3 regions of the Bradyrhizobium sp. 31Argb genome follow, and region 2 is predicted to be linked to each of the others. Evidence: predicted binding sites of a transcription regulator. Region 2 holds the regulator's gene; each other region holds the start of a gene.
What was found. Region 2 encodes PhoB, which activates phosphate uptake and scavenging genes when phosphate is short. Its sites were predicted from a motif close to TGTCATNNANCTGTCAT; they were not measured.
Positions count from the first base shown of each region.

Region 1: a site for PhoB is predicted at 1,711-1,727, ahead of AAFX91_RS34430 (RNA degradosome polyphosphate kinase). Genes of this name have one in related genera too.
Region 3: a site for PhoB is predicted at 1,443-1,459, ahead of phnF (phosphonate metabolism transcriptional regulator PhnF). Genes of this name have one in related genera too.

Region 1 is NZ_JBEGDB010000287.1:4,780-8,054, reverse strand. It holds gene AAFX91_RS34430 (RNA degradosome polyphosphate kinase) at 1-1,637, opposite strand, end outside; gene AAFX91_RS34425 (chromosomal replication initiator DnaA) at 1,765-2,442, opposite strand; gene AAFX91_RS34420 (CDP-alcohol phosphatidyltransferase family protein) at 2,576-3,118, opposite strand.
Region 2 is NZ_JBEGDB010000201.1:2,195-5,469, reverse strand. It holds gene pstB (phosphate ABC transporter ATP-binding protein PstB) at 1-636, shown strand, start outside; gene phoU (phosphate signaling complex protein PhoU) at 648-1,364, shown strand; gene phoB (phosphate regulon transcriptional regulator PhoB) at 1,483-2,190, shown strand; gene AAFX91_RS29425 (GcrA family cell cycle regulator) at 2,311-2,826, opposite strand.
Region 3 is NZ_JBEGDB010000122.1:1,108-4,382, reverse strand. It holds gene AAFX91_RS22650 (carbohydrate ABC transporter permease) at 1-180, opposite strand, end outside; gene AAFX91_RS22645 (ABC transporter ATP-binding protein) at 177-1,376, opposite strand; gene phnF (phosphonate metabolism transcriptional regulator PhnF) at 1,572-2,306, shown strand; partial or broken gene AAFX91_RS22635 (transposase) at 2,431-2,754, shown strand; gene pip (prolyl aminopeptidase) at 2,933-3,275, shown strand, end outside.

The DNA.
Region 1 (3,275 bases), on a different contig from region 2:
GCCGGGCGGCCGTGTCGCGCATGGTTGCTCTCGCCCTGGATATGCTCGATCATGCGCTTGCGCAGCGTGAGCGGCGACACCGCCATCTTCTCGATGTCGCTCGGCTCGGCATAGCCGGTGATGTAGTTGAACACACGCGCGGCGTCGCGGCCGATGATCGGGTCTGACGTGAAGTAGGAGAGATCGGTGTAGATGCGCGCGGTCACCGGATGGTAGTTGCCGGTGCCGGTGTGGACATAGGTCGTGAGATTGCCGCCCTCGCGGCGCACCACCATCGATAATTTGGCGTGGGTCTTGAGCTCGATGAAGCCGTAGACCACCTGCACGCCGGCGCGCTCGAGGTCGCGCGCCCAGCGGATGTTCGCTTCCTCGTCGAAGCGCGCCTTCAGCTCGATCAGCGCCGTGACCGACTTGCCGGCTTCAGCCGCTTCGGCGAGCGCGCGCACGATCGGCGAATTCTGCGAGGTGCGATAGAGCGTCTGCTTGATGGCGACGACGTCGGGGTCGCGGGCGGCCTGCTGCAGGAACTGCACCACGACGTCGAAGGATTCGTAGGGGTGGTGGACGATCAGGTCCTTCTGCCGGATCGCGGCGAAGATATCACCGCCATGGTCGCGCACCCGTTCCGGATGACGCGGCACATAGGGTGTGAATTCGAGATCGGGCCGGTCGAGCCGGGTGAGTTGCGACAGCTCGTTCATGGCCAGCACGCCGTCGACCAGGAAAACCTCGTCGTCGGCGGCGTTGAGCGCGTGCTGCACGAACAGGCGCAGCTCTTCCGGCATCTTGGCCTCGATCTCCAGCCGGATCACCGATCCGCGCCGACGTCGCTTCAGCGCGGTCTCGAACGTGCGGACGAGGTCTTCGGCTTCTTCCTCGATTTCGATTTCGGAGTCGCGGATGACGCGGAAGGCGCCCTGGCCGTTGACCGTGTAGCCCGGGAACAGGCGCCCGATGAAGAGGCCGGTGGCCTGCTCCAACGTGATCAGGCGCAGCCGGCCATCACTGGGGATGCGGATGAAGCGGTCGATCTTGCCGGGCATGCGGATCAGCGCGTTCATCGCCTTGCCGTCGGAGACCCGGGATAATTGCAGGGCCACCGTGAAGCCGAGGTTCGGAATGAACGGGAAGGGATGCGCCGGATCGATCGCGAGCGGCGTCAGCAGCGGGAAGATGCTGTGCAGGAAATGATCCTCGATCCAGGCCCGCTCCGTCTTGGTGACGTCCCGCCCATCGACGAGGTTGATGCCGACTTCCGAGAGCATCGTGCGCAGGTCGCTCCAGATCGCCTGCTGGTCGGAGGCGAGCTTGGAAACGGTCTGGTTGATCAGGACGAGCTGTTCGGATGGCGTCAGGCCATCGGGGCTGCGCTCCGGGATGCCTTCACGGACCTGCGCCTTGATACCGGCGACGCGGACCATGAAGAACTCGTCGAGGTTGTTGGCGGATATCGACAGGAATCTCACCCGCTCGAGCGCGGGATGGCCGGGATTGACGGCCTCTTCCAGCACGCGGCGATTGAAATGCAGCCAGGAAAGCTCGCGGTTGATGAAGCGTTCGGGGCTCGTCGCGACCGCCGGCAGCCTCTCAGCAACCTGTTCTTTCTCTTGTACTTCAATAGGTTGTGCCGATTCCATGAAGTTCTCGATCCATTCGCGTTCAGGGCCAGAGCCACTCAAGCAAAGGCAACGCAAACCTTGTGATAAGGGGATGACGTTTCGATGACATTGACGTTCTCCGCGCCAGCGCCGTCAAGTCACAGGGTCAGGCGTTGCGCCACAGTTCCGCCGCCAGCGCCCGGGTCACCGGCCGCCCGAGCCGCAGCGCCTCGGTGTCGAGCAGTTCCACCGCCTGGCGGGCGGCGGCGTAGGAGCGCTCGATCCGGCTGGCGAGATAGCTCACCAGTGATTCGTCCACGGTCATCTGGCGGTCCGTGCAGTATTTGACGATCAGGCCGCGAAACAAGAGATCGTCTGGCGGCAACAATGACACGGTCGGCACCGCACGCAGCCGTGACCGGAGGTCGCGCAATTCGATCTCGAACGCCGACGGCGGAATGCGAGCGGTCATCAGCACGAAGGCTTCGTCCTGGCGGGCGAGATTGAGCAGGTGAAACATCGCGCGCTCGTCGAAGCCGTGCGGGTTCAAGTCTTCGACAACGAGTGCACCGGTCGCGAGGTCCGCCGGCACGGTCTCGGCCGACAGTGCGTGCGCCGCTGTCGAGCGCGCGCCGGCCCGCTCGGCCCAGATCGCGGCGAGGTGGCTTTTCCCCGATCCTTCGGGGCCGACCAGCAGCATGATGCGGTTCGGCCAGTCGGGCCAGCTCTCGATCAGAGCGAGGCCGGCCTCATTCGCCGTTCCCTCGAGGAAGTCGTCGCGGGTCAGGCTCTCCGCATGCGGCAGCGCCAACGCAAGCTGACGAGGGTGAACGCTACCTGCCACGCAAAAACTCTCCGGGGCTTTCATTCTCTTGACGCGTTTTCTGCGCAGATAAGTCTACGCAATCTGCGTAAACTTGATTGCTATGCGAACCGGTGCCCACTTCGCTCGAAAACGCTCTTAGCTCGAAAGCGCTCTAGCGCGCTTCGATCGTGCTCATGTGCCGCACCCACTCCACGAGATAGAGGGAGACGGAAACCAAAGTAAAGATGGTGACAAATCCCATCAGGATCAGATCATAAGGCCTTGGCTGGAAACCGAAACCGAGCGAGGCCAGCACCAGGGCTGCGAAGGCAACCTGAGCCCCCGTGTTAAGTTTCGAGACCATCAGCGGTTTTATCTCGACCGGCTTGTCGAACAGCCAGGACACGATCACCGCCGCCACGATCATGATGTCGCGCGACACCACGAGGATGACAAGCCAGCGCGGCACCGCGCCCCAGATCCCGAGCGCCACATAGATCGACACCAGCAGCGCCTTGTCGGCGAGCGGATCGAGCAGGGCGCCGAGCTCGCTCGTCATGTTGAAGCGCTTGGCGAGGAAACCGTCGACGGCGTCGCTGACGCCGGCAATCACGAAGATCGCAAACGCGATTTCCATCTGGCTGGAGACGATCGCCCAGACGATGACCGGCACCAGAATGATGCGGCCCAGCGTGATGATATTGGGTATGCTCAACTCGGTCGCTTCCCGGCTACCGGCCTGAATTCACGGAAGATTCGGCCCCTCTGGGGGCTGAGCCGGTCGTTATCTACATAGTATACCGCCTGCCGCCTTGCGAGCCATTGCGCGGGGGCGGAATTCCTCGTAACCAGCCGTCTTCAACTGGAATTTT
Region 2 (3,275 bases):
TGCGGCAAGTCAACGCTGCTGCGGATCTTCAACCGGATGTACGACCTCTATCCCGGCCAGCGCGCCACCGGCCAACTGATGCTGGACCAGACCAACATTCTCGACCCCAAGCTCGATCTCAACCTGCTGCGGGCGCGGATCGGAATGGTGTTCCAGAAGCCGACGCCGTTCCCGATGACGATCTATGAGAACATCGCCTTCGGCATCCGCCTTTACGAGAAGATCTCGAAATCCGAAATGGACGGCCGAGTCGAGAAAGCGCTGCGCGGCGGCGCGCTGTGGAACGAGGTCAAGGACAAGCTCAACGCCTCCGGCCTGAGCCTCTCCGGCGGCCAGCAGCAGCGTCTGTGCATCGCCCGCACGGTTGCGGTGCGGCCCGAAGTGATCCTGTTCGACGAGCCCTGCTCGGCGCTCGATCCGATCTCGACCGCCAAGGTCGAGGAACTGATCCAGGAGCTGTCGGAGGACTACACGATCGCGATCGTCACGCATAACATGCAGCAGGCGGCGCGCGTCTCCGACAAGACCGCGTTCATGTATCTGGGCGAACTGATCGAGTTTGACGACACCAGCAAGATCTTCACCTCGCCGAGCGATCGTCGCACCCAGGACTACATCACCGGCCGGTTCGGTTGAGGAGGGACATCATGGCTTCTGAACATACCGCCAAGGCGTTCGACAGCGATCTTCAGGAACTGACCCGTCTGGTCGCGGAGATGGGCGGGCTGGTCGAACGGATGATCACCGAATCCGTCGATGCGCTGATCCGCCGCGACATTGCGCTCGGCAAGCGTGTCGTCGCTTCCGACATCGAGATCGACAGCCTGCAGCGCGTGATCGAAGAGCGCGCCGTGCTGACGATCGCCCGCCGCCAGCCGATGGCCGTCGACCTGCGCGAGATCGTCGGCGCGATGCGGGTGGCGACCGACCTCGAGCGGATCGGCGACCTCGCCAAGAACATGGGCAAGCGCGTCGCCGCGCTGGAGAACGACTTCCAGCCGCTGAAGCTGATCCGCGGCTTGGAGCACATGACCGACCTCGTGCTGTCGCAGGTCAAGTCCGTGCTCGACGCTTATGCCGCGCACGATCTGCCGGCCGCGATGAACGTCTGGAAGAGCGACGAGGAGGTGGACGCGATCTGCACCTCGCTGTTCCGCGAGCTCCTCACCTACATGATGGAAGATCCGCGCAACATCTCGTTCTGCATCCACCTGATGTTCTGCGCCAAGAACATCGAGCGGATCGGCGACCACGCCACCAACATCGCGGAGACGGTGTTCTACATGATCGAGGGTCAGCAGATGACCGACAAGCGGCCGAAGGGGGATATGACGACGTTCGCCACGACCGTTCCGGGCAACTAGAGCACATCCAGGAAAGTCGAAGCCGGTTTTCCGAAGAAGATCCTGCTCAAAACATCAAAGGAAGAGTGGGATGACGATTCAGGCAGAGAGTCATCCCGCTATAGGAGAAGCCAAGCCGATGAGCGCACGCATTCTGGTGGTCGAAGACGAAGAAGCGCTGACGACGCTGTTGCGCTACAATCTCGATGCAGAAGGCTATGATGTCGAAACGGTCGCCCGTGGAGATGATGCGGACACAAGGCTCAAGGAACGCATTCCCGACCTTGTCGTGCTCGACTGGATGCTGCCGGGACTCTCCGGCATCGAGCTGTGCCGCCGTCTACGGGCGCGGCCGGAGACCAAGCAGCTCCCGATCATCATGCTGACCGCGCGCGGCGAGGAAAGCGAGCGCGTGAGGGGACTGGCGACCGGCGCCGACGACTACATCGTCAAGCCGTTCTCGGTGCCTGAACTGCTGGCGCGGGTGAAGGGCCTGTTGCGTCGGGCAAGTCCGGAGCGGCTCGCCACCGTGCTCACCTATGGCGACATCGAGCTCGACCGCGAGAAGCGTCGCGTCGCGCGCTCGGGCCGTCCGATCGATCTCGGCCCGACCGAATATCGCCTGCTGGAGTTCTTCCTGGAGCATCCCGGCCGCGTGTTCAGCCGCGAGCAGTTGCTCGACAGCGTCTGGGGGCGCGACATCTATATCGACGAGCGCACCGTCGACGTCCACATCGGCCGCCTGCGCAAATTGCTCAATCCCGGCCGCGAGCAGGACCCGATCCGCACCGTCCGCGGCGCGGGCTACGCGCTGGATGATCGCTTCGCGAAGGCCGAGCAGTCGTAACTCGGCGACCTCAATCCGTAGCCCGGGTGCAGCGAAGCGTAACCCGGGGAAATTTGGACCTGCCGATACAGCATTGCCGGGTTACGCTGCGCTTCACCCGGGCTACGATCTGTCGTCGGCTTACTTGCCGTGTGACGGCTTGACCGTCGGACGGCGGCGGTCCGCTGCCGGCTGGTAGGCGACGCGGGAGTGGTGCGCGCAATAGGGAAGGCCGGGAAGCGCCTTGCCGCCGCAGAAGAAGAATTCCGGGCTCGAGGGATCGCCGACCGGCCAGTGGCAGGTGGCCTCGTTCAATTCGAGCAGCGACAGCCGCTGGCTCATCGGCACCACATTGTCGTAGGCGATAGGGTCCGCTTCCACCTCCACCTCGAAGGCGTGCGCGAGCGCGGTGTTGCCGCGGGAGACCGGACGCGCCACGCGCATCATCGGCTGTGCGGGACGCGCCTTGCGCTGCCGCGGTGCGGTGGCGGCTGGACTCTTGGCGCGACCCGAGAGGCCGAGCCGGTGCACCTTGCCGATCACTGCATTGCGCGTCACGTTGCCGAGTTCCGCTGCGATCTGGCTGGCCGAGAGCCCGGCTTCCCAGAGCTTCTTCAATTGCTCGACGCGTTCGTCGGACCAGGTCAATACCGTCATCGCATCTTTCCCTTCGCGTTGCGCCGGCCGATCCTGGGACAGCGCTGCGATGCCTAATCTCAAAAATCCCTGCGGGCAGAATCCCTTAAGGCTCGCCGGGCACGAAAACCGCACCCGAACGTGTACGCCGCACACAAAGGACTCTAGGGATCAAAACTGCCGCACGAGATGTCGTACCCGACAGGCCAGACGCTACAATATGGCGTGACTCTGGCGCAAGAGTCCGCGCCTATGCGTCCACATGTTCCGACATTTAGGGATTGCAATCGGGCTTTTCCACTACACTGGAAACCCGCGGATTACCCGGTACTTTGCAGCGCAGCCTGGCGGCTTCGTGGCGATTGACAGCACCCGCCGCGCGCATAGAATGCCTTTACGTGCCGCCCTGCAAAGGCGGCACGTTTTGTTTTCGCTGGATGAGCTCCAGCCGCGTGTCTGCATCGCTGCAC
Region 3 (3,275 bases), on a different contig from region 2:
GGCAACGATGGCGGCCACCGGCAAAATGAAAAGAATGAGCAGCAGCACTGTCGCGGGACCGGTGAGCGCGACGGCTGCAAGCGCCTCCCCTGGTCTGCGCGCCGGCAGTACCTTGGCCGGCGGATCGGTGTCCGATCGGCCTGATGAGGCGTCATACCGCGCGCCGATCACCATCCTCATCGCGCATGCCCGCGTCTGGCCGCAACGTTCGTGTCGACGACGGCGGCGGGAGGTCGGCGGTCGGCGTAGGTTCGGATTCGCTGTCCTTCGGGCGCAAACAGCAGCACCCGCTCGGCGCGCACCGCCAGATGAATTTGTTCGCCGGCAGCGACATGAGGCGCCCGCTCCGCATCCAGCCGCGCGATCACCGGTTCAGCTTGTCCCTCTGCGTCGAGATGGAGATAGAGGTCCGAACCCAGGTGTTCGACGAGCCGCACCCGTCCGGCGAGCAATTCTCCCCGTCCGCCCGAAGCGACCGGGGTGAAAGCTTCCGGCCGGATGCCGAGCACGACGGAACTGCCCGGCTGCCGGCCGGTTTCGATCGCCAGCATGTGGCCACCAACGTGGATCCCTCCACCCTCGCCGACGCGCGCCTCGACCATGGTGATCTTCGGAGAGCCGATGAACTCGGCCACGCGCCGTTCCGCCGGATCGGCATAGATCTCAAGCGGCCGGCCAACCTGCCGCAGCTTTCCGTCGAGCATCACGGCGACCCGGTCCGAGAGCGTCATCGCCTCGGCCTGGTCGTGCGTAACATAGACAAATGTCACGCCGAGTCTGCGATGCAGTTGCTTGATTTCCGCGCGCATGGTGACGCGCAGCTTGGCGTCGAGATTGGAGAGCGGCTCGTCCATCAGGAATACCGACGGACGGCGCACCATCGCGCGTCCGACGGCGACGCGCTGACGCTGGCCGCCGGAGAGCTCACCGGGCTTCCGGCCAAGGACATGCTCAATCTCGAGCGCGCTCGCGGTTTGGCGCACGTCCTCTTCGATCTGCCGGACCTTGGCTTGCGTTCCCGCAAGAAGACGGCCAACGATAGGCAAGCGCTGCAAGGGGCTCAGGCGACGCATCTTCAACGGCAGCGCCATATTCGCTGCGACCGTCATGTGCGGGTAGAGCGCGTAGGACTGAAAGACCATGGCGACGCCGCGCTGCTTCGGGCGCAGCCCGTCGACCGCGAGCCCGCCGATGACGACGGTGCCGGAATCCTGCGCCTCGAGGCCTGCGATGATCCGCAGAAGCGTGGACTTTCCGCAACCGGACGGCCCGAGCAGAGTGAGAAATTCACCGTCCTCGATGTCGAGAGAAACGGCATCCAGAACAGGACTGCCGCCATAATCTTTCGATAGCCTGTCAAGGCTGATCGCTGCCATCCCTGTTCCATCCTGTCCGGCGCAAGCCCTCTCGACTTGCGGCCAAAATCTGTCTAGACAGATTTTGCTACAGTTGGATGACAATCTGACCTTCTTGCCCACAGGGTTCGGCAGGTGGCTTGTGGCTATGCGGGTCCTGTTAGGACAAGCATGGCCGGGAGCCCTGACCAACCCTGATTTCGAGTGGTAATCCGGATGCGGCCCAAACTATCTGCGGAGTCTCAAGAGCCCCGGTGGAAACAGCTGGAGCAAACGCTTCTGCAGGACATTCAGGGCGGACGATTTGACGGTGCCGGACGCTTGCCGTCCGAGCACGAATTGGCCGAGCGCTTCGGCGTCAACCGCCACACCGCGCGCCAGGCCATCGCGGGCCTCGTCCAGCGCGGCATCATCTTCAAGCGTAAGGGCGGCGGCTCCTATCTGGTCCCCGGCATGATCGACTACGAGATCGGAGAGCGCACGCGCTTCAGCACCAATGTCGCGCTCCAGGGTCGCGAGCCCAGCCGCACGCTTCTGGAGGTGAGCGAGCGCAAGGCTCACGCTCGGGCTTGCGCGGCACTGGAGATGGCCGAGGGCGAGATGTCAGTCTTCATTCAGGTCATCGGAGAAGCGGACGGCATACCGATCAGCATTGGCGACACCTATCTTCCCGCCCGCCGGTTTCAGGGCTTCGGTGCGGTCTATCGCCAGACCATGTCGATCACGAAGACGCTCGCCCAGTTCGGCATCCACGACTACACCCGCGAAACGACCCGCGTCATTGCACGCAACCCCTCCCAGGACGAGGTCCGACACCTGCGACAGTCCGCGATGACGCCGATCCTCGCGGTCGAGAGTGTCGACGTCGATCGCGACAAGCGTCCGATCGTCTACCACGAGACCCGATTTGCGGGAGAACGCGTCCAGTTTGTCGTGAAGCGCGGCGATTGATCGATCGTGTCATCTGGTTCCAAGCATCAGCGTGGCCTCTTGCCGATCAGATGCTTGACGTCGTACATCGGGCCGGCTCTGGGTCTACGCCCGCAATCAGCGGCCATGGGGTGGACCTGAGCCTCCGGCTGCAGTCCATCTGTTCGCCCCGGACCCCAAGGCTGAGCGTCCGGTCGCGCATCTTGCCGACTTCAGAGGCATCCTGCATGTCGACGCATTCGCCGGCTTCGAGCAGCTGGCCGACAAGGAGCGCATCACTCCCGCCGCCTCTTGGAGTCCCTCCCGCCGCAAGTTCTACGACGTAGCCGAGGCCACCGGATCACCTGTGGCAACAGACGCCTTGCGTCAGATCGACGAGCTCTACGCGATCGAGCGCGCATCCTCGGACAATCCCCCGCCTCTGGATTTTTGCTGGTCAGGAAGATCCCTCGAAATGCCAGTTCCATGATTTCTCCTCATACGGCCTCGTTTTCCGCAGACAATGACCGCCGTCGCTCGACAGTTTAAACGTGGAGCATAACCGCCAGCGGTTGTAACGCCCCCGCTCCTCATGTTCATGCGCCGTTGTTTCGTCGATTGACTTTGACGCGCTGCTATACTGTCCCTGAAATCAAAGGATTCCGCAAATGTCGGTGCAGTTCCCGCCAATCGAACCATACGTGAGTGGTTTGCTCGATGTGGGAGACGGGCATGAGGTCTATTGGGAGAGTTGCGGTAATTCCGAGGCCAAGCCCGCGCTGTTCCTGCACGGTGGCCCAGGCTCGGGCTGCTCGGCGGGGCAGCGTCGCTTCTTTGATCCGAGCCTCTATCGCGCCGTGCTGTTCGATCAGCGCGGGTCTGGGCGGAGCCGACCGCTGGCGAGCGATCACAACGCTGACCTAAGTGCCAATACCACAATGCACTTGGTTGCCGACATTGAGATGTTGCGCGTGATGCTCGGCGTGGACCGCTGGACCATTCTCGGTCTGT